DNA from 3 places in the Alishewanella sp. BS5-314 genome. Region 2 is predicted to be linked to each of the others. Evidence: predicted binding sites of a transcription regulator. Region 2 holds the regulator's gene; each other region holds the start of a gene.
What was found. The regulator LexA, encoded in region 2, represses DNA repair genes until DNA is damaged. The targets are predictions, from matches to a motif close to TACTGTATNNNNATACAGTA.

Region 1: the regulator LexA is predicted to act here: its motif matches at 4,429-4,448, upstream of H1D31_RS08075 (SulA-like leucine-rich domain-containing protein).
Region 3: the regulator LexA is predicted to act here: its motif matches at 5,166-5,185, upstream of uvrD (DNA helicase II).

What each region holds. Positions count from the first base shown of each region.
Region 1 covers NZ_JACEHJ010000002.1:748,540-756,235, reverse strand. The annotation lists rRNA gene H1D31_RS08090 (16S ribosomal RNA) at 1-1,440, opposite strand, end outside; gene H1D31_RS08085 (DUF3581 family protein) at 1,768-2,487, opposite strand; gene H1D31_RS08080 (phosphodiesterase) at 2,531-4,312, opposite strand; gene H1D31_RS08075 (SulA-like leucine-rich domain-containing protein) at 4,474-4,890, shown strand; gene H1D31_RS08070 (YchJ family protein) at 5,113-5,499, shown strand; gene H1D31_RS08065 (VC2046/SO_2500 family protein) at 5,602-6,072, opposite strand; tRNA gene H1D31_RS08060 (tRNA-Tyr) at 6,179-6,263, shown strand; RNA gene H1D31_RS08055 (RtT sRNA) at 6,307-6,430, shown strand; gene deoC (deoxyribose-phosphate aldolase) at 6,612-7,343, opposite strand; gene H1D31_RS08045 (M48 family metallopeptidase) at 7,579-7,696, opposite strand, start outside.
Region 2 covers NZ_JACEHJ010000001.1:885,280-892,975, reverse strand. The annotation lists gene H1D31_RS04185 (DUF885 domain-containing protein) at 1-128, shown strand, start outside; gene H1D31_RS04180 (hypothetical protein) at 214-456, opposite strand; gene H1D31_RS04175 (EVE domain-containing protein) at 490-948, opposite strand; gene tesB (acyl-CoA thioesterase II) at 1,010-1,879, shown strand; gene plsB (glycerol-3-phosphate 1-O-acyltransferase PlsB) at 1,864-4,320, opposite strand; gene lexA (transcriptional repressor LexA) at 4,457-5,080, shown strand; gene coxB (cytochrome c oxidase subunit II) at 5,499-6,569, shown strand; gene ctaD (cytochrome c oxidase subunit I) at 6,573-7,696, shown strand, end outside.
Region 3 covers NZ_JACEHJ010000003.1:1,618-9,313, forward strand. The annotation lists gene lptM (LPS translocon maturation chaperone LptM) at 34-207, shown strand; gene lysA (diaminopimelate decarboxylase) at 213-1,469, shown strand; gene dapF (diaminopimelate epimerase) at 1,483-2,313, shown strand; gene H1D31_RS17275 (DUF484 family protein) at 2,310-2,969, shown strand; gene xerC (tyrosine recombinase XerC) at 2,956-3,885, shown strand; gene H1D31_RS17285 (HAD-IA family hydrolase) at 3,885-4,592, shown strand; gene H1D31_RS17290 (hypothetical protein) at 4,585-4,974, opposite strand; gene uvrD (DNA helicase II) at 5,259-7,427, shown strand; gene H1D31_RS17300 (GNAT family N-acetyltransferase) at 7,428-7,696, shown strand, end outside.

The DNA.
Region 1 (7,696 bases), on a different contig from region 2:
TAAGCTACCTACTTCTTTTGCAACCCACTCCCATGGTGTGACGGGCGGTGTGTACAAGGCCCGGGAACGTATTCACCGCAACATTCTGATTTGCGATTACTAGCGATTCCGACTTCATGGAGTCGAGTTGCAGACTCCAATCCGGACTACGATATGCTTTAAGAGATCCGCTCACTGTCGCCAGCTTGCCTCCCTCTGTACATACCATTGTAGCACGTGTGTAGCCCTACTCGTAAGGGCCATGATGACTTGACGTCGTCCCCACCTTCCTCCGGTTTATCACCGGCAGTCTCCCTAGAGTTCCCGACCGAATCGCTGGCAACTAAGGATAAGGGTTGCGCTCGTTGCGGGACTTAACCCAACATTTCACAACACGAGCTGACGACAGCCATGCAGCACCTGTCTTACAGTTCCCGAAGGCACCTAGGTATCTCTACCAAGTTCTGTAGATGTCAAGAGTAGGTAAGGTTCTTCGCGTTGCGTCGAATTAAACCACATGCTCCACCGCTTGTGCGGGCCCCCGTCAATTCATTTGAGTTTTAATCTTGCGACCGTACTCCCCAGGCGGTCTACTTAATGCGTTAGCTGCGATACTCACGGTACAAGACCACGAACATCTAGTAGACATCGTTTACGGCGTGGACTACCAGGGTATCTAATCCTGTTTGCTCCCCACGCTTTCGCACCTGAGCGTCAGTATTGTGCCAGGGGGCCGCCTTCGCCACTGGTATTCCTCCAAATCTCTACGCATTTCACCGCTACACTTGGAATTCTACCCCCCTCTCACATACTCTAGCTTCCCAGTATCAGATGCAATTCCCAGGTTGAGCCCGGGGCTTTCACATCCGACTTAAAAAGCCGCCTGCGTGCGCTTTACGCCCAGTAATTCCGATTAACGCTTGCACCCTCCGTATTACCGCGGCTGCTGGCACGGAGTTAGCCGGTGCTTCTTCTGTGGGTAACGTCAAAAATTGCAGCTGTTAACTACAACCCCTTCCTCCCCACTGAAAGTGCTTTACAACCCGAAGGCCTTCTTCACACACGCGGCATGGCTGGATCAGGCTTGCGCCCATTGTCCAATATTCCCCACTGCTGCCTCCCGTAGGAGTCTGGACCGTGTCTCAGTTCCAGTGTGGCTGATCATCCTCTCAAACCAGCTAGGGATCGTCGCCTTGGTGAGCCATTACCCCACCAACTAGCTAATCCCACGTAGGCGCATCCGATAGCATGTGGCCCGAAGGTCCCACACTTTGGTCCGTAGACATTATGCGGTATTAACAGTCGTTTCCAACTGGTATCCCCCTCTATCGGGCAGCTTCCTACGCATTACTCACCCGTCCGCCGCTAAATCAGGGAGCAAGCTCCCCTCATTCGCTCGACTTGCATGTGTTAGGCCTGCCGCCAGCGTTCAATCTGAGCCATGATCAAACTCTTCAATTAAAGTTCTTTCTGCCACCGAAGCGGCGCTCAGTCACTGACTAATTTTACTTGGTCACTTTCTGATTAATTTCATTTCGAAACCATCATAAGTGCCCACACAGATAATTGATTGCTTATTGTTAAAGAGCGTGCTTCGTTCTACGAAGCGAGGCGCTTGCCTCAGGATTCTTTCAGACTTGGAGTTCGTTGCCGTTGTCCCCGTCTGTGGATGCGCATTATAGGGAGTTTAGAACAGCCTGCAAGCAGTATTTTTGAAAATGCGTTTGTTCGACTGTTTTTTGCACAAAAGCTTGATTTGGATCGTCTGGCGGCCGTTAACAGCCGCTGTTAAACGGCCAAATCGTAGCAACCTGCAGCGGAACGGCGGTTATTATAGTCAGTAACCATTTGCTGCATCAGACTTTCATCATAAGGTTGCAGGTTACTTAGGATCATTTTCTTGGCACCCTGCCCGATAACGACGCCTTGCTCGGATAGTGTAAAGCTTAAAGTCACATTACCGCGCTTACCTTCGACCTCTAATTTACTGCCTGACAGCGCCAACTTAACTGGAGAGGTTGGCAGTTGTTGAAAAGACAGCGACATACTTTCATAAATGACTAAAGGTCGCTGCGGGTTAATCATCACGCCCTGCTCCGCCATCAGCGGTTGCAGAATGTCGGGAAAGTTCTTACCGGAAAATCGGACATAGTCCTGAAACAATGGCTCGATAACGCTCAGGTCGTGGCGATGCTCGCCGCTAAATTGAATGGTCAGATAAACCCGGTCCTGCTCGTCACAGACCTGGATTTGACCTGCAGTGATCTTACAGTGCAGTAAGACATCCGCGCTGACCATACCCGAGAACTGGCAATTTAATTGTTGGCTTACACCATACCGGCTCAGCAGATAACTGAACAACAGATCGCCTGGCACACAGAAACGCTTGGCGTCGACATCATGAATAGGATTAAAGTCTCCTGCGACTTGCTTGGCGAAGGTACAGGAATGTTGCCGGCTAAAGCTAAAAGCCTCTCCCTGCCGGCTGACAAAAGCATCTAACAACATCTATTGCTCTCTGTTGCTGGTAAAAAGGCTATATTAACGTAAATCAGGCAACAGATGGTCCAGCCAGTACATTTATATGTTGCCGCTCAGGTCCGCGACGGCGTGAAATGAACACCGTATTGCCGCCGAGACGCTTTGCTTCCTGCTTTGCGGCAGCAGACAGCGCCGCGACATCGTGATGGCTGAAGCATTGCGCCGGATCAGGATGGGCGATACCAACTGCGAGAGATAATAGTGGATAAAAGCGGGAATCACCGTTACGGCTTAACGCCGTGATACCCCCCAGACGCAGATCCTCTTGCCGATAGTACAACGCGATACGCTTAGCAAAAAGCTGCACAACTTGCCGGCAAAGCGTTTCGCATTCGTCAGGCTCAGCAATCAGCACAAAATCATCACCACCAATATGACCAACAAAGGATTGCGACGAACTATGCTGCTGTAATAGCTCGGCGACCAGTAATAACACTGCATCGCCTTTACTGTAACCGTATATATCGTTGTAAGGTTTAAAATGATTCAGATCCAGATAAGCCACGGCAAAATTGGCTTTTTGTCGCAGCAATTTATCAATACGCTGGTAAATAGGCACATTACCGGGTAATAACGTTAACGGGTTGGCATATCGAGCTAGTTGTAGTTTGCGTTCACTGATTTGTTTGAGCAGAGCCCTTACCGAACCCAGACCACAATATTCACCCTGGCGGCAAATAATAAAAAACCAGCTGGCGGCATTGTGCTCATCATCAGCGACGCGCTGGCTTACCTCCTCGAGCGTGGCACTGATCTCAACCACTACCGGTTGCCGGTTCATCACACTGGCTAAAGATTTCTTTTCATAGAGCGCCCGGCCAAAAGGCTGCGCCAGCAAGGCTTGCAGATCAGTGCGGCAAATCAAACCAACAGGTCGGCCCTGTTCAACTACAGGTAAACTTTGCAACTGACTATCTGATTGAAATAGGGTTGCTGCCTGGGCAACCGTTTGCTGCGGACTGACAGCGGCAACCTCAAGCAACAAGGCTTCGACTTGTTCAGAACTGATTTCACTATGAAGTTCAGTGCTAAAGAGCGTCCGACAACGTTGCGGATCGGCAAAACTGGCTTGAGGCCGTCCTAACAAATAGCCCTGTCCCAAATCGGCACCCAGTTCACGACACCATCTTAACTCTTCAGCGGTTTCTATTCCTTCAGCCACTACGGTTGCGCCAATCGCTTTGGCCAGACTAACAATATTACGCACGAAAGCTTGTTTGGTAAGGTCTTTGTCCAGTTCGCTAATAAAATGCCGATCAATCTTCACAATATCAGGCTGTAACTCAGACCACAGTTTCAAACCTGAAAAGCCGCTGCCTAAATCATCAATCGCAATTTGAAAGCCCAGTTCCCGATAATGCTGCACAGCTTTAACCAGTAAACCGGCATCTTCCACCTGATACTGTTCGGAAATTTCGATCACCACTTCCGAGGGGTCAATCTGTGCCGCCTTTAACAGTTGTTTGGTCAAACCGCTGGGATGGTCTGCCGTCAGTAAGATAAGTGGATTGACGTTAAGAAAGAGTTTGCTATTCAGTTCTGCTTTAGCAAAGCTCTCTATACTCAGCTCACGGCACAGCATCTCTAACTGCTCCAGCTGACCACAGCCCAGGGCAGTTTTAAATAATTGTAGTGGCGAATGTAACGGGCTATCAGAGGGGCCACGGATCAGCGCTTCATAGGCAATGACAGTACCGTCCTGCAAATTCAGAATGGGTTGAAACACTGGCTGTAACGCCCGTTTATGTAAAATTTTATCCAGTTCTGTGCAACAGAGTTCAGAAACCGCCATTTTTTGGCTCCGCCAGCAATAACTGGCGAATAGTAGAACCTTAAAATGACAGTTGCATGACAGGCGACTGCAAAATTGCCTGCAGAAAAGCACTTGCTTTTTATTTAAACAGCAACTACTGTATATGCATACACTGTATAAATACACAGATAGAGGTTGCCATGTTTGTATCTAACCATTCTTACCAAACTGAATCGAGTCAGCATCAAGCTGCCAGCAGCACAGCACATCACTGGCAGCAATTGCAACAACACAGCAGCGAGTTGCAATTACTTAAGCTGTTACAACAGTATCGCCAAGCGAGCGGCTGGATTGTTCTAATCGCCCCTGGTTTTAAACCGGCAAAAGCATTCTGGCAAGCTTGTCAGTTGCCATTACAGCATATTCTCGTGGTTCATACTCAAGCAACAGCCGACTTGTCACAGCTGATCCAAGCGACATTACAGAACCCGGATTGCCAGGCGGTGATCTGTTGCCAGAAATTACCGTCTCAGCAACAGCAGCTACTGCAGACTTTTGCCATACAGCAACAATGTACCTTGCATATACTGCCTACAGATACGACGGCGGCTCACTAATAACAGCCGCTGCCCCTGGGCTATCAGCATTGCAGCAAAGTCGTTAAACTATATAGCGTAATACCCTCGCAACCAATGACATGAAGAGTACGCTAACGCGTGCGGAACAGGTCGGCCCGGAGAGATAAGATGTTATGCTATTGCTGTTCAGGTAAGGCTTTTGCAGAATGCTGCCAACCCTATTTAAGTGGGCAGGCTCAACCTGATAGTTGTGAACGCCTGATGCGTTCTCGCTATAGTGCCTTTTGTGTTGCCGACAGTCAGTATCTGCTTGCCACCCTTGCCGCAGAGCAACGGGCCAGCGAATCTGCTGCCGCGCTGGAAGCTTTTGCCAAGGCGGTACATTTTTGCAAACTAGAAGTGAAACACGCCATATCCGAGCCTAAGCAGGGACAGGTTAGTTTTATTGCCAGCTTTATTCAGCACAACAAGCTGGAGTTTATCGCGGAAGTCTCGGACTTTATCTTTCAGGATCGTTGGTATTATACCAGCGGTAAGCTTACTGCGTTGCCGGCGATTAAATTGGGCGCTAATGATCCCTGCCCCTGTGGTAGCGGTAAAAAATTTAAGCGCTGCCAAACTCATTTGCCTAGTGGTCAATTGCGATAGAACGGCAGTAGGATAAAGGATGCACTAGAGAAAGGGCAGGATCGAGCATGCTGTGCTTTATCGGGTGATTTTGTGGTTATCAGCACGGGTCGCTACAGCTCATCAAACCTGCGTCGCTGATAACTGTTCCAGGATCTCGTAAAGTGCAGTTTCATCACTGACAGAGGGGGGCATTTTATCCCCAGCCAACCGACGGCGACAGTGCAAATCCAGGTCGGCAACCACCTGAGGTTCGAGTTTACGCTTATCTTCCTGCCACACCCAGGGCTGTTCCTGTAGATAACTGTACAGCTTTAATTGCGCCAAACCTTGCTGCGCGGCCTGGCTCTGTTGCAATAAGGCCAGCTCGTCTGTGGTTTGATAAGCGAACGGGCGACGTCTACTGACCGCCAGCTGCTGGTACAGATCATGTTTGGGTTGCGCAGCCTGATTTACAGGCGTTTGAAATTCTGCCATCTCCTCAACTGCAGGAGATAAGAATGCTAACCATAGGGAAAAGTCAGCCCGCTGCTGATGCTGCAGTGCCTTACCTAAACGATCCCCTAACTGCCATTCATTGATAATTGGCTGCATACTGATGCCATCTGACAACGACTGTTGAGTTAATCGGCAAACGGTCAAAAAACTTTAGCAAAATGCTTTACATCAAACTTCAGTTTGATAAGATGCGCGCACTCGTGGAGGGGTTCCCGAGTGGCCAAAGGGATCAGACTGTAAATCTGCCGGCACTGCCTTCGAAGGTTCGAATCCTTCCCCCTCCACCATTCTCCTTCTCAGCGTCAAATTCCTATGTTAAACCACTCTTAGCAAATACGACTCAGGGGAAGGTGAGAACCTTCGTCAGGTTCGACAATGCGTAGCATTGAACAGCGGAACATAGTGACGCTGGCCTGTAAGGCGAGCGCAGCGAGTAATCCTTCCCCCTCCACCATTCTCCTTCTGAGCACCAAATTCCTAAGTTAAACCACTCTTAGCAAATACTACTCAGGGGAAGGTGAGAACCTTCGTCAGGTTCGACAATGCGTAGCATTGAACAGCGGAACGCAGTGACCAATACTATTGATTCTGGAACAGCACCGCACGGCAAGCCGAACGGAGCTGCCCTACTTCACTTAACGGGGTAACAGCTGTAATAATTCAGTTAATAAGCTGCTGGCACCAATGCGCATACCTTGCCTGGTCGCCGTCAGTCCGGTGATCTCTTCATACAGTTCCAGTAATTGCAATGCCTGTTCAACTGTCTTAACACCACCGGAGGCTTTAAAGCCCACCGGGCGCTCTGCTGCCGCAATACTGGTCAAAATGATCCTGGCCGCTTCCAGTGTACATCCCACTGGTACCTTACCGGTTGAGGTTTTAACGAAGTCGGCGCCACTGGCAATAACCAGTTCGGTAGCCTTAGTCACTTGCTGCGCCGTCAGTAACTCACCTGATTCAATAATTATTTTCAGCCCCAACCCCAGGCTGGCCTCTCTGACCGCGGTCAGAAAAGCACTCACCTCAGACTCGTTACCTGCCAGTAATTGTGAGTACGGCAACACACAATCAATTTCGGTGGCGCCCAAGGCCCGGCAGCGTGCAATATCAGCCAGAACCTGTGCCAGCGGCTGGTCACCGCCGGGAAAATTAACAACTGTCGCCAACTCGGTTGCCTTAGCGGCTGCGGCCAGATAGTCCGCCGTCTGAGACAAAAACTCCGGATAAACACAGAGCGCGGCAACAGGTGCAGGCAAAGCCGGGATGGCATTCAGCCAGGCGGCCATCTCAGCCTGACTATCTGCTTCAGTCAGCCGGGTGAGATCAAGTAGTTTCAACAGTTGTAATAAACGTAACGGATTGGTCATTGTCGGGTACTCTGTCTGAGCTTATTATTGAGTTTTGTTGCTGTAGTGACACGGTTTAGGCGCTAGATTAAACCAGAACTGATAGCCTAATGCCAAAATGTTTTCAAAAAAATCGCTACCAGCGGGAATTTTTTGCTGCGCGCAGAGTCTGACTAGGTGAAGTAAAGCTGGTGAACATCTCTCCTTTAATCGATGTCCTTATGTTGCCGACCTGATGGTCGGCTTTTTTTTACCCCTAATTCAACAGTTCGGCTTGGTGTTGTTTAAGCCAGGCTTTCGCTTCTCTATACTGTGGACAATGTTGCTGCACCAACTGCCAGAATGCGGGTGAATGATTCATATGCTGCAAATGC
Region 2 (7,696 bases):
AGCAACTGGGGGATAAATTTGATATCCGAGCTTTCCATCAGGTCGTGCTGGGTAATGGCAGTGTACCGCTGGCGGTGTTGGAACAGCAGGTACAAAATTATATCCAGCAGCAACTCAGCGGCTCCTAACAGGACATAAAAAGAGAACGCCGGCTAAGCCGGCGTTGTCATCTATCTCTATCTGGAAAACTGAATCAGTATCAGAAATTAATATCTAACCCCGAAGGACAATATCAGGGGCAGTATCAATCTGGCCTTCCTGGTCAATCGCCGCCAGCTTACCGTCAAAATCCAGTACCGCAAGCTTGCCATACGGTAAATGACGGACAAATTGTAGCTGGTAGCCATAACGCTGCAATTCAGCGACCGAGAATTTCTGCGCTAAACTTAACTGATCCCAAAAATAATTAAGGTCCTTTTCCGTCTGGCGCCTTTCCTGTACCTGTATAGCTAGCATAACGGGCTCCAAAACACAGGATTAAGTGAGGGACTATTGTAACGCTAATAGATCCCGCCATTGTTGTATCGTAACTGGCATCACTGACAATCTGCTGCCTTTTTGTGCAACAGGCAACTCAGCCATCTTAGCCGAGCTTTTAATTTTGTCCAGTGTTATTAGTCTGGGTAATTTGTTTACAAAACGCAAATCGACGGCGACCCAACGCGGTTGCTGCGGCGAGCTTTTCGCATCGTAATAAGGGCTACGGGGGTCAAATTGACTGGGATCAGCATAAGCTGCTCTGACCACTTCCGCAATTCCGGCCACACCAATGTCTTTGCAACTGGAATGGTAGATCAACACCTGATCGCCGACCACGACACCATCGCGCAGAAAGTTTCGCGCCTGATAATTGCGCACACCTTCCCAAACAATAGGGGTTGTCGGTGCGCGCGCAAAATCGTCAATACTGCATTCGCTGGGTTCAGTTTTAAATAACCAATAGTTCATTTTGCCAGGCTCCGGTAATTACGGCAGAATAACCCCTCTTGCTAGCGGAAAAGGTTACCGTATGAGTCAGGTACTTGCGAATTTATTATCACTGCTGAAACTTGAGACCATAGAGTTGGGCTTATACCGCGGCCAAAGTCAGGATCTGGGGTTTAAGGCGGTGTTCGGTGGTCAGGTGATGGGCCAGGCGCTATCGGCAGCCAAAGAAACGCTGCCCGAAGAGCGTAAATTACATTCGTTCCATTCGTATTTCTTACGCCCGGGTGATGCCAGCAAGCCGATTGTCTATGAAGTTGACAATATCCGTGATGGCAAAAGCTTTAGTACCCGCCGGGTCAGTGCCATTCAGTATGGTAAACCGATCTTCTATATGACGGCGTCATTCCAGGATGAGGAGCTGGGCTTTGAACATCAGCTCAACATGCCACAGGTACCGGGCCCGGATCAGCTGGTATCGGATCTCGATTTCTACCAACAGCATGCGGCGCAAATTCCGGAAAAGTTACGCAGTAAGTTTATCTGCGAAAAACCGATCGAAATGCGGCCGGTGGATTTTCAAAATCCGTTTTCGCCGGTGGTCAGTGCGCCAAAGCGTTATGTCTGGTTTAAAGCCAATGGCAGCATGCCAGATGATCTGCGGGTGCATAAATATCTGCTGGCCTATGCATCAGACTTTAACTTTCTGCCTACTGCTTTGCAGCCGCATGGTCGTTCTTTTATGGCGAAAAATATGCAGGTCGCCACTATCGACCATGCCATGTGGTTTCATCAGGATTTTCGTTTTGATGATTGGTTGCTCTACGCTGTGGATAGCCCGGCCGCATCCGGCGGCCGGGGTTTAGTGCAAGGCCAGTTTTTTACCCGCGATGGTAAACTGGTGGCGACCACTATCCAGCAAGGGGTGATCCGCGAGTATCAGGAGCCGGGTTGAGTGGTTGCGGCCTCCGGCATAATGCTGTGAATACTCTGTAACACTTCGCTACGCAACAGCAAGTTAACGGTAGCCGCCAGCCGCGACAAGGCTGGCGTTGCCTGTAACCGGTTGTCCTGATCTGACTGACAGTAACCCTCCAGTTTTAATGCCTGGCTTAAGCCGGCAAACAGATTCTTGTCGTAGTATTCCGGCGCATTGATGCCATGCAAGGTTAGTAAACGTTGCGCCAGCTGATGGCTTTGCTGCTCCAGCTCCGGGCGCGGCAGCGGGCCATGCGCCCGCAGCAGGTTAAAGACCATGGCATAGCGCTGCAGCGTATGTTCGGCATTGTGCGCCAGTAAATCTAACATCATATATTCGCGGCTGTGCTGCGGTGGTGCCAGATAATCTTCGCCGTCCTGTATTAATAACCCCTGCGCCTGCAGTTGTTGCACCAGTTGCCTGATATAGTGCTGCAGTGAGGGCACCTGCAAAAATAGCTCATGTTTTAACAGGCTATACAGTTGTTCGGCCAGGCTTTGCAATTCAGTCAAACTGAGTCGCTGTTGTCTGAGCACAGCTGAAGCCAGAATGGCCGGCAGGATAAACAGATGCAGAATATTATTCCGGTAATAACTCATCAGTACCGCTTGCTGCGGGCTTAGACTGACCAGTTCACCGAAACTGTCTGCCGTCAGCATGATTTTTTGCATCTTGGCCGCATGCTCCAGCATTTGCTCGGCACTTTGTTCTGGCAGGCTGACATTAGCATGATAGGGTGCTGCTTGCTGCAGCGTCAGATAGGCTTGCAGCTGTTGCACCAGCTCTTGCCGGGTCAGGCTATGCTTATCGCTGGCCAGCAAACAGAGGGCAATCAGGTTAATGCTGTTCAATGCCGCCGCCTGATTGATATGCCGCATAATCTGCTCGGACAACTTGCCGGTCACCGGATTTAACCACTGCGGTTTAGGTGCTTCCAGTGGGTTAATTTCACTTTTCCACGCTGGCACTTGCTGGCTCAGATACTGGTTCAGTGAAATCGGCTCGCCAAAGTTGACATAGCCATAGCCATAATCGCGCAGATTACGGATTGCCTTCAGTACGCCAAACACCGATTCTTTTTGCTTACCTGAGCCCTGCAGTTCGCTAAGGTAGGTATTGACCTCCATCACATGCTCGTAACCCAGATACACCGGTACCAGCGTGACCGGGCGATCGATACCGCGTAGCATCGACTGTACTGTCATCGCCAGCATGCCGGTTTTGGGCTGCAACAGCCGGCCGGTGCGGCTGCGACCGCCTTCAGTGTAATACTTGACGGCATAACCTTTGATAAACAACAAACTCAGGTATTCACGGAATACGGCTGAGTACAGCTTGTTGCCACTAAAGCTGCGTCGGATAAAGAAAGCGCCACCGCGGCGGAAAATGGTACCGGCTGGCCAGAAGTTCAGATTAATACCGGCCGCAATATGCGGCGGCACCAGGCCCTGATGATAGATGATGTAGCTAAGTAATAAGTAATCCATATGGCTGCGGTGACAGGGGACATAGACAATTTCGTGCCCTTTTTGTGCCAGCTCGCGCAGCTGATCGGCATTTTTTACCTTGATACCGTAGTAGAGTTTTTGCCATAACCAGCTAAGGATACGGTCGCCAAAGCGCAGTGTCGAGGTGCGGTAGTCTGCGGCAATTTCCTGCAATAACTTGCGGGCTTCCTGCTGGGCCGCCTGATAACTGATGCGTTTAGTCTCGGCCTCGTCGGCAATGGCCTTTTTCAGCGCCGGTGAAGCCAATAACGCATTAAATAACTGATTACGTTGCATCAGTTTGGGCCCGGTTGCCGCCAGCCGTTGCCGGTAAAAGTGGATCCGCGACATCCGTAACAGTTTACGCGCCGTTTCCGGTGCGGAACCAAACTGGGCCGCCATTTGTTGCAGATCCACGGGTTTACTCAGTCGCACCAGCGTATGGCGTCCGGAAATTAGCACAATAAGTAATTTTGCCAGCCAGTTTGGTGAGTGTGCTTCGCCAATCAGCCATTTAATGCTGTTCTCTTTACCCGGTGCCCGGCCCCATAAAATGGCAGCCGGCATTAACTGCGCTCTTAGCTCAGGCTGTGCCAGATGGGCGGCTAACAATTGCTGGCCTTGTTGCAGGGCCCGGGTTTTGCCACGCCCGCCGATCAGCCGGTGTGGTTGCTCCAGAAACAGGGTTCGTGGTAATAGCTGTGACCCTAATTGCACCTTCGATAGCGGATCAGGTAATTGTAACTGCTGACATACCCGGCGTAAGGTTGCCAAATCGCTGGCGGACTCAGTATGGCAGATATACAGCAAGGGCCGTCCGGGCTCGACTCCAAGCGCATGCAGAGGATTATCGGGCACAATTTTATATTTCACCAACAGCCGGATGGGCCATCGTAACAGTTTGGTAAACAGCTTAAAGCCTGACAACATAACCTTACTGACCTGAAAAAAATGGGCGCTAAGAATAGCATAGCTGATCATAGCAGCAAGTTTTGTTCGCGCTGAAAACTTGGCAAGGCCAGAAAGACTGTATATACTCACAGTAAATACTGTATGGGTAGCCAGCATGAACAGACCTCTTACTCCACGACAGGCAGAAATTCTGCAGCTGATTAAGGATTATCAACAGGAAACCGGTATGCCGCCGACGCGGGCAGAAATTGCCGTGCGGCTGGGCTTTAAGTCAGCTAACGCAGCGGAAGAACATTTAAAAGCTCTGGCCAAGAAAGGTGTGATCGCGATGTTACCCGGCACCTCTCGTGGGATCCGTTTACTGGAAGAGGACGCGCCCCCGGAGCAACTGGGTTTGCCATTAATTGGTAAAGTCGCCGCCGGTCAGCCGATCCTGGCAGCAGAGCATGTCCAGGATCATTACCAGATCGATGCCAACCTGTTTAAACCGCATGCTGATTTCTTATTGCGGGTGCAAGGTATGAGTATGCAGGATATCGGTATTCTGGATGGCGACTTACTGGCCGTGCACAAAACCCAGCAGGCGCAGCCAGGTCAGGTCATCGTCGCGCGGGTCGATGATGAAGTCACGGTAAAACGCTTTCAGCGCGATGGCCATCAGGTATTGCTGTTACCGGAAAATCCGGATTTTGAGGTGATAAAAGTTGACTTGCGACAGCAATTTTTCGCCATAGAAGGCTTGGCAGTTGGGGTGATCCGTAACGGTAGCTGGTTATAATTTATAAAATTTCTCAATAGCTTATTTTTAAAAGTGCTGGTATGACCTGTTGGTTTTATCGGCACTTTTGCATTTTAGGGGTTTACATAATCTTCATCCTGGATAATTCTTAGACGGTAGCCGGCGAAAAAATAACAACAGGTGTGCCGCTACTGATTTCAGCGCTAGCCTCGAAATCAACCCAAGAACAATAACAATAATAAATTGCGAAACTTATATCCCCGAATCTTTAAGGATGAAGGGTATAGCACATAGATTCGGTTGGGTGGGTAGTAAAAAAACCGTGTAGTTCTGTGTACTTGGTTTCTGCAATTTGCTTTGCAAATGACAGAGGAGAAGTACAGTGACAAACGCGCGTTGTCTGCTTTGGTCGCTGCCGACCCTGCTTTTTGCCGCATCGGCAAATGCATCAACATCCATGCCTTTAAATATGACCCGGGGCGTTACGGAAATTAGTCAGCAGGTTTATCAACTGCATATGACAATTTTCTGGATTTGTTGCGTTATCGGTGCAGTGGTGTTTGGGATCATGTTCTGGTCCATCATTCGCCACCGCAAAGCGCGGGGAGTGCAGCCGGCTCAGTTTCACGAAAGCACTAAGGTTGAAATTCTGTGGACCGCCATTCCGGTGGTGATTCTGATTGGTATGGCAATACCTGCCACCAAAACCTTAATCGCGATGGAAGATACCTCGGCTGCAGATGTCACCGTATTAGTGACGGGCTCGCAGTGGAAGTGGCATTACAAATATCTTGATCATGAGATCGAATATTTCTCCCTGTTGGCTACCCCACGTGAGCAAATTGCTAACAAGCTGGCCAAAGGCGAGAACTATCTGCTGGAAGTTGACCGGCCGCTGGTGATCCCCACCGGTAAAAAAGTTCGCTTTCTGATGACCTCTGACGACGTGATTCACTCCTGGTGGGTGCCCGCCTTCGCCGTTAAAAAAGATGCTAACCCCGGCTTTATTAATGAAGCCTGGACCCGGGTTGATGAGCCTGGCATTTATCGTGGTCAGTGTGCTGAGCTCTGCGGTAAAGATCATGGCTTTATGCCAGTAGTAGTGATTGCGAAAGAGCCTGCGGATTACCAGGCCTGGGTGGTACAGGAAGAAGCCCGTATTGCCGCAGCAAAGGCAGCAGAGCGTGAATTACTGGCGATGAATATGGACATGGCAGAACTGATGGCTACCGGTGAACGGGTGTATCAGGGCTGGTGTGTTGCCTGTCATCAGGCCAGCGGTAACGGTTTACCCGGCATCTTCCCGGCGATCCGCGGCAGTCAGCTGGTGCTGAATGACCGGCGCGCCCATATCGATATTATCGTCAATGGTAAACCTGGTACGGCGATGCAGGCCTTTGGCCGGCAGCTCAGCCTGAAAGAACTGGCCGCGGTCATTACCTATACCCGCAATGCCTTTGATAATAATACCGGTGATGCCGTGCAGGCTGCGGATGTTTACGCTGTGCAGCAGGGTAAGGGAGAGTAAGCGATGTCAGCTATTACACATGAACACGAGCATGACCATGATCATGACCATAAGCCAACCGGGATAAAACGCTGGCTGTTTACTACTAACCATAAAGATATCGGTACCATGTATCTGGTGTTTGCTTTAGTGATGTTCTTTATCGGTGGCAGCATGGCGATGGTGATCCGGTTGGAACTGTTCCAACCCGGCATGCAGTTTGTTGAGCCGCAATTTTTTAATCAGATGACCACAGTACATGGTCTGATTATGGTGTTTGGGGCGGTGATGCCAGCCTTTACCGGCTTGGCGAACTGGATGATCCCGATGATGATTGGCGCCCCGGATATGGCGTTGCCCCGAATGAATAACTGGAGCTTCTGGATCCTGCCGTTTGCGTTTCTGATCCTGTTGCTGAGTTTGTTTATGCCGGGTGGTGGTCCGGATTTCGGCTGGACCTTCTATGCCCCGCTATCCACTACCTACAGTAATGACAGCACGGCGCTCTTCGTGTTTTCGGTACACATTATGGGGATTTCCTCAATTATGGGTGCCATCAACGTGATCGTCACCATCTGGAATATGCGGGCGCCCGGGATGACCTGGATGAAGATGCCGCTGTTCGTCTGGACCTGGTTTATCACCGCTTTCCTGCTGATTATGGTGATGCCGGTACTGGCGGGCGCTGTTACTATGGTATTGACGGATAAGTATTTTGGCACCAGCTTCTTTGATGCGGCCGGTGGCGGCGATCCGGTATTGTTCCAGCATATTTTCTGGTTCTTCGGTCACCCGGAAGTTTACATTATGATCCTGCCGGCATTTGGTATTGTGTCGGCTATCATACCGACCTTTGCCCGCAAGCCGTTGTTTGGTTATGCCTCTATGGTTTATGCCACCGCCAGTATCGCAGTCTTATCGTTCCTGGTTTGGGCGCACCATATGTTTACCACCGGTATGCCGGTATTTGCCACGCTGTTCTTTATGTATTGCACCATGCTTATTGCCGTGCCGACCGGCGTGAAGGTGTTTAACTGGGTCGCAACCATGTGGCGTGGTGCCATGACCTTTGAAGTCCCGATGATGTTTGCACTGGCCTTTATCGTACTCTTCACCATCGGTGGTTTTTCCGGTTTGATGCTGGCTAT
Region 3 (7,696 bases), on a different contig from region 2:
ATAGAGCGTCGATTAATTAATGAAATAAAAACCATGCACGCTCAGCGAATTTCGCGCTTACTGCGCCTGTTAACCGGCGCGTTGCTGGCCACAGTATTGCTTAGTGCTTGTGGTCAGAAAGGTCCGCTTACCTTACCACAGGCCGAGCCGGAAGTGGCAGCGCCGCCACCGCAAAAGATTACCGAAGACACTGAATCACAGGGGTAAGCAGATTGGATTACTTTAGTTATCAGGGCAATAGCTTATTTGCCGAACAGGTGGCCCTGGCCGATATCGCCAGCCAATATGGTACACCGACCTATGTTTATTCCCGCGCCACCATAGAGCGCCATTACCGTGCCTTTGCCGATGCCGCGGCGGCGCATCCGCACAGTCTGGTCTGTTATGCGGTGAAAGCCAACAGCAACCTGGCGGTATTGAACCTGCTGGCCCGCCTGGGCAGTGGCTTTGATTTGGTATCCGGCGGTGAACTGCGCCGGGTGATTGCCGCCGGTGGCGATCCGGCGAAGGTGGTGTTCTCTGGTGTCGGTAAAACTGCCGAAGAAATGCATTTTGCGCTGCAATTGGGAATTAAGTGTTTTAACGTCGAATCGGTCAGCGAGCTGCACCGCTTACAGGACGTTGCCAAAGCGCTGGGCAAAAAAGCACCTGTGTCACTGCGGGTTAACCCGGATATCGATGCCAAAACCCATCCTTATATCTCTACCGGGCTAAAAGCCAATAAATTTGGCATTGATATCCTGCTGGCAGCGGATATTTACCGCGCGGCACGTGAATTGAGCCATATCGAACTGGTCGGTGTCGACTGCCACATCGGTTCACAACTGACCGAAACCCAACCCTTCCTTGATGCGCTGGAAAAACTGCTGGCCCTGATTGAAGCCCTGAAAGCGGATGGTATTGAGCTGAAGCATATCGATATCGGTGGCGGCCTGGGCGTGACCTATGATCAGGAGGTGCCACCGTCGCCGGCCGACTATATCAGCAAGGTGGTGGAACGTTTAAAAGCCTATCCACAGCTGGAGCTGATTATGGAGCCGGGCCGGGCCATTATGGCCAATGCCGGTATCCTGCTGACTAAAGTCGAGTTTTTAAAGCCTGGTCAGGAAAAGCACTTTGCCATTGTTGATGCAGCGATGAATGATTTAATCCGGCCGGCTTTGTACAGCGCCTGGATGAATATCGTGCCGGTGGTACTGAATAACAGCTTGCCACGACAAAACTATGATGTGGTGGGCCCGGTGTGCGAAACCGGCGACTTCCTCGGTAAAGATCGGGAATTGGCGATTGCCGAAGGTGATTTACTGGCAGTTCGCTCTGCTGGCGCCTATGGTTTTACCATGAGTTCTAACTACAACAGCCGGCCGCGCGCCGCTGAAGTGATGGTAGACGGCCAGCACTGTCATCTGATCCGCCAGCGTGAACAATGGCAGGATCTGTGGCGTGGTGAGCAGGTGATCAGCAGTTAATCTTAAGGGCGCTATGTTACTTAACTTCAGCAAGATGCACGGTCTGGGCAATGATTTTATGATGGTAGATGCCGTCAGCCAGAACATTTTCCTGACCAAGGAGCAGATCAAGCAGCTGGCCGATCGCAATTTCGGCATTGGTTTTGATCAGCTGTTAATGGTCGAACCGCCTTATGATCCGGATCTGGACTTTCACTACCGCATTTTTAATGCCGACGGCTCCGAGGTTGAGCAATGCGGCAATGGTGCCCGTTGCTTTGCGAAATTTGTGCGCTACCGTGGCCTGACCAATAAAACCAAGATCAATGTCAGCACCAAGTCTGGCAAGATCACGCTTTATGTCGAGCAGGATGGTCAGGTGACCGTCAATATGGGCGTACCACAACTGGAACCGGCGCGGGTGCCTTTTAAAGCACAAAAGCAGGAAGCGACCTATATTTTACTGAGCGAACAGCAAACCGTATTCTGCGGTGTGGTGTCGATGGGTAATCCGCATGCGGTGCTGGACGTGCCGGATCTCGATACGGCGCCTGTGCGTACCCTGGGACCGGAGCTGGAGTTGCACGAGCGGTTTCCGGAAAAAGCCAATATCGGCTTTATGCAGGTGCTCAATCCGCAGCATATTAAACTGCGGGTATGGGAGCGCGGAGCCGGCGAAACGCTGGCCTGTGGCACCGGTGCCTGCGCGGCAGTGGTGGTTGGCCAGTTACAAAAGAAACTCGCGCAACAAGTACGGGTGGATTTACCGGGCGGTAGCCTGCAGATCCGCTGGAATGGACCTGGCCAACCGGTAAAAATGACCGGCCCGGCTGAACATGTTTTTGATGGACAATTGACGTTATGACCGACACCCTGATAAAAAGCCAGGAACTGGTTGCTGCTTCGGTAGTGGCTGATTATCTGCAACAACACCCGGACTTCTTCCAGCATTATCCGGAGCTGCTGCCATTGTTGCGCCTGCCGCATCAGCAACGCGGCACCGTATCGCTGGTCGAGCGCCAGCTGGAGCTGCAACGCGAAAAAATCCACCTGTTACAGGAAGATATTACCCGTTTAATGTCGGTAGCCCGCCAGAACGAACATATTTTTCTGGCGTTAAATGCCTTGCATATCGCGGTGCATCAGGCCAAGAGCCTCACTGATGTGCAACAGGCATTACAGGCCTTTGCCGATGCTATGCCGCAGGTGAAATATTGCCGTTTGCTCGGGCTGGAACAGCCAGGTGCGGATCTGAGCCCTTATCAGCTGCTGCTAAGCCGTCGTCTGCAACAACAGCCGGTATATCTGGGCCGGCTGAATAAAGAAGAACAGCATGATATCTTCCCGGCCAAGGTGCATTCAGTGGCCTTGCTGCGGATTGACCAGCAAGACACGCCACTGGCGATCCTGGCCTTTGGCAGCGAGCTGGATGATCATTTCCAGCCCGAGATGGATGTCTTATTCCTGCGCCACCTGGTGACCTTACTGGCACTGGTGCTGCCTGCTTATGTCAACGCCTGAGCTACCGCTGCACTGGGCTGAACCGGTGCAGCAGTTTCTCAACTACCTGAAGCACGAACGTGGCTATAGCCCGCAAACGCTGAGCAGCTATCAGCAGCAACTGACAAAACTGGGCCTTGCGCTGCATGCTGAAGCAGCCAGCTGGTTTGTGCTCAGTGAACAACAATTGCAACGACAGTTTTTACGCTTCCGCAAAAGCGGCCTCAGTGCCCGCTCACTGAGTCTGGCGGCCTCAGCACTGCGCAGTTTTTACCGCTACGGTATCAGCCAGCAGTGGTTAAGCCAGAACCCGGCCGATTATCTCAAGCTGCCAAAACCGGACAAAACCCTGCCCAAACAGCTGGAAATTGAACAAATCAGCCAGTTGCTGAGCTTTGACAGCCACGACGATATTCTGGCCTGCCGCGATAAAGCGATGCTGGAGCTGTTTTATTCTTCCGGCTTGCGGCTGACCGAGCTGGTTGCACTGAATTTGCCGGATTTACAACTGAGCGAAGCCTTAGTGCGGGTTACCGGTAAGGGCAATAAGCAACGCCAGTTACCGGTTGGCCGGATGGCGCGCTCGGCGCTGCGCGAATGGCTGGTGCAGCGCCCGGCGCTGTTAGATGCAGATACGCCAGCCGCCGATCAACAGGCACTGTTCTTAAGTATCGAGCGGCAGCGTATTTCACCGCGCCAGGTCAGAGAACGGGTTTTACACTGGGCTAAACAACAAGGCTTGGGGCAACAGTTACATCCGCATATGCTACGTCACTCTTTTGCCAGCCACTTATTGCAATCCAGTGGCGACCTGCGCGGCGTACAAGAGCTATTGGGCCATGCCAATCTCAGCACCACCCAGGTGTATACCCACCTGGATTTTCAGCATCTGGCCAAGGTTTATGATAGCGCCCATCCAAGGGCCAGGAAGAAATAATGCAATTATTTAAAGCCTTACAACCTATTTCGGTATTGTCTTTCGATTTAGACGATACCCTGTACGACAATAAACCAGTAATTGCCGCCGCCGAAGCTGCCATGCTGCACAGTCTGGCACAGCATGCCCCGATCACCCGCGGTTACGACAGTGATTTTTGGTGGCAGCAGCGCCGTTTACTGGCTAAGGCCACACCGGAGATCCGCCATGATTTAGGCCGTTGGCGTCTACTGGGTATTGAAGCCGGCTTAGTCAGTTTAGGCTTAAGCCAGTGTGAGGCAGGCGAGATTGCCGAACTGGCTTATACCGCATTCTGGCAGGAACGCACCAATATCAAGATCAAGCCGGAAGTCAAAGCGCTGCTAACGGCGCTGGCCAGCCGTTATCAACTGGTTGCGATCACCAATGGCAATGCCTGTATTCAGAAAATGGGCTTAGGCGAGTTATTTGAGTTTAGTCTGCAAGCCGGCCCGGATGGCCGAATGAAACCCTACGCCGATTTATTTCTTACCGCCGCCAACCGGTTACAAACCGCGCCACAGCATATTCTGCATATCGGCGACAGCCACCGTGCCGATGTGATGGGCGCGCTAAATGCCGGTTGCCAGGCCGCCTGGTTGGATCACCTACAGCAGCCGGTCACTATCCTGCCGCATCTGCGCCTGACAGCGCTGGCACAGCTTGCCGCCCTTCTGGATGCTAACTAGCACGTGGTTTATGTTGACGAAAACCGGCCACAATCCAGCTGAGTATCAGATAGATTAATAGCGGTGGTAATGTCGCTAATACCAAGATAAAAATCAGATTTTGTCGCTTAGCCTCGGTAACTTGAGTAAGTTGCGCTTGGTAGTGAGCCAACCATTGTTCCGGGCTTAAAGGTGAACCAACAAGAATTTGTTCAAATACCCCTCCATCATCAGAGACTATCGTATCTTGCTGCGCCTTTTGATAACGCTCTACTGTTGCTTGTAGTTCAGCAATGCTGCTTTCGGCAACAGTAAACTGGGAATATGCAATATAAGCCAAATAACTTAGCCAGGTAACAACGATGACAAAGTAGATTCTCTGCCATCCATTTAAACCTTGCATTAATTTACTCCTTTAAATTTCCATTCATACCATTTTAGTTGGCCAACGCAACAAGGTGTTTGTATTCTTTATTTGCCAAAAAACTAACAACTTGAACCTATCATATAAATACCCCCCTCACAAGGCGCACGATCTGTACACCTATTACCCTATTTGGATAAAGGCTTTCTAAAACATCTCAGGAAGATAGTAACTGGTTATTTATCCACTAAATCACCCCTCTGACTTGGCGCCCCGCTGCTGGCTGTTATAATGCCCCGATACTAAGTAAACGAGGCCAACTAATGGATGTTTCTTACCTGCTGGACGGGCTAAATGATAAACAACGCGATGCGGTAGCGGCCCCCCCGCAACATATGCTGGTACTGGCCGGGGCCGGTAGTGGTAAAACCCGGGTGCTGGTGCATCGCTTAGCCTGGTTAATGCAGGTAGAGCGGGTTGCGCCCTACAGTTTGCTGGCCGTAACCTTTACCAATAAAGCGGCGCAGGAAATGCGCGCCCGGATTGAAAGCACCATTGGCGTCAGCCTGAATAATCTGTGGATGGGTACCTTTCATGGCCTGTCACACCGTATGCTGCGCGCCCATTATCAGGAAGCCGGTTTACCGCAAGGCTTTCAGATCATCGATTCTGACGACCAGTTACGGCTGGTGAAGCGGGTATTAAAAGCGCTGAATCTGGATGAAAAGCACTGGCCAGCCAAACAGCTGCAGTGGTTTATCAATGCCCGTAAAGATGAAGGCCAACGCCCGGGTATGCTGGACGCCGGTGGTGATTACAGCCTGGCGCAAATGATTAAGATCTATGCCGCGTATCAGGAAATGTGTGATCGCGCCGGTCTGGTCGATTTTGCCGAAATCTTGCTGCGCAGCTTTGAGCTGTTAAAGCAGAATGCCGAGGTGCGCGGCCACTATCAGCAGCGTTTCCGCCATATTCTGGTCGATGAGTTTCAGGATACCAACGCCATTCAATACCAGTGGCTGCGATTGCTGGCCGGCAGCAGTGCTAAGGTAATGATTGTCGGTGACGATGATCAGTCGATCTACGGTTGGCGCGGCGCCCGCGTTGAAAATATCCAGCAGTTTTTAAAAGATTTTGACGGGGCGGATACCATCCGCCTGGAGCAAAACTACCGCTCCACTGCAACAATTTTGAAAGCTGCCAATGCGGTGATCAGCAATAACCAAAGCCGGCTTGGCAAAGATCTGTGGACCGACGGTAGCGAAGGCGAAAGTATTTCGCTGTATACCGCCTTTAACGAGCTGGATGAAGCCCGCTTTATCGTCAGCCGTATCCGCGACTGGCATAACAAGGGTAATCCGCTCACCGATACTGCCATTCTGTATCGCAATAACGCCCAGTCACGGGTGTTGGAAGAGGCGTTAATTCAGGATGGTTTACACTATCGTATCTATGGCGGCCTGCGCTTCTATGAACGGCAGGAAATTAAAGATGCGCTGTCTTATCTGCGGCTGATTAACAACCGTCAGGATGACGCGGCGCTGGAGCGGATTATCAATACACCGGCCCGCGGTATCGGTGATACCACCCTGGATAAAGTACGGCAGCAAGCGCGCGCGCAGGGGCAGACGCTATGGCAGGCATTAGAGCAACTGTTGCAGGAAAAGCAGCTTAGTGGCCGTGCGGCGAATGCCATCGCGCAATTTATGCAGTTAATTGGCCAGTTGGATGCTGAGCTGACCGAGCTGCCACTGCACGAGCAGGCTGAACATGTGATCAAACAATCCGGGCTCTATGCCATGTATCAGGCGGAAAAAGGTGAGAAAGCCCAAACCCGTATAGAAAACTTAAACGAGCTGATCACCGCCTGCCAGAACTTCGACAGCCCACTGCTGGAAGAAATGAGCCCGCTGTCGGCGTTTTTATCTCAGGCGGCGCTGGAAGCGGGTGAATATCAGGCGGAAGAGCATTCCGATGCGGTGCAGCTGATGACGTTGCACACCGCCAAAGGTCTGGAATTCCCGTTAGTATTTGTGTGTGGCCTCGAGGAAGGTCTGTTCCCCAGCCAGCAAAGTGGCGATGACCCGATTAGGCTGGAGGAAGAGCGACGCCTTTGTTATGTCGGCATGACCCGCGCTATGCAAAAGTTGTATTTATGCCATGCCCAAAGCCGCCGTTTATACGGCCAGGAACAATATCCGAAACCGTCGCGCTTCTTACGCGAGTTGCCGGCCGAGTGTGTCGAAGAAATCCGTTTAACCACGCAGGTTAGCCGGCCGCTGGTTAATAACCGCTTTAGCGGTGCCGCCAGCCACAGCGCCTTTGAAAACACCGGCTTTAAGCTCGGGCAACGGGTGCTGCATGAAAAATTTGGCGAAGGCACTGTCCTGAATTACGAAGGCAGCGGCCCGCAATCGCGCATTCAGGTCAACTTTGATCAGTTGGGCAGCAAATGGCTGATGACCGCATATGCCCGGCTGGAAGCGATCTAAATGCGACTGCAGCAGCTCGGCCAGTTGTTACAGCAGGCCGCTGCACAGCGGGTACGGCTGCCAGTATGGCTGCAAGGTGAGCCTGCCGCCTTATTGCACCTTGCCAAACAACTGCTGGCGCAGTTTGCGCCAGAGCGTTGTTGGTGGCTGGGGAGTGAGGCTCCGGAGCAGTGCACAGCGCTTAAGCAGGCGAAAGCGCATCAGTTGCTGGGCACCGAATGTGACTGGCTGGTGATTAACGCCTGTAGCGGCTTTAACGGCGATCAGAT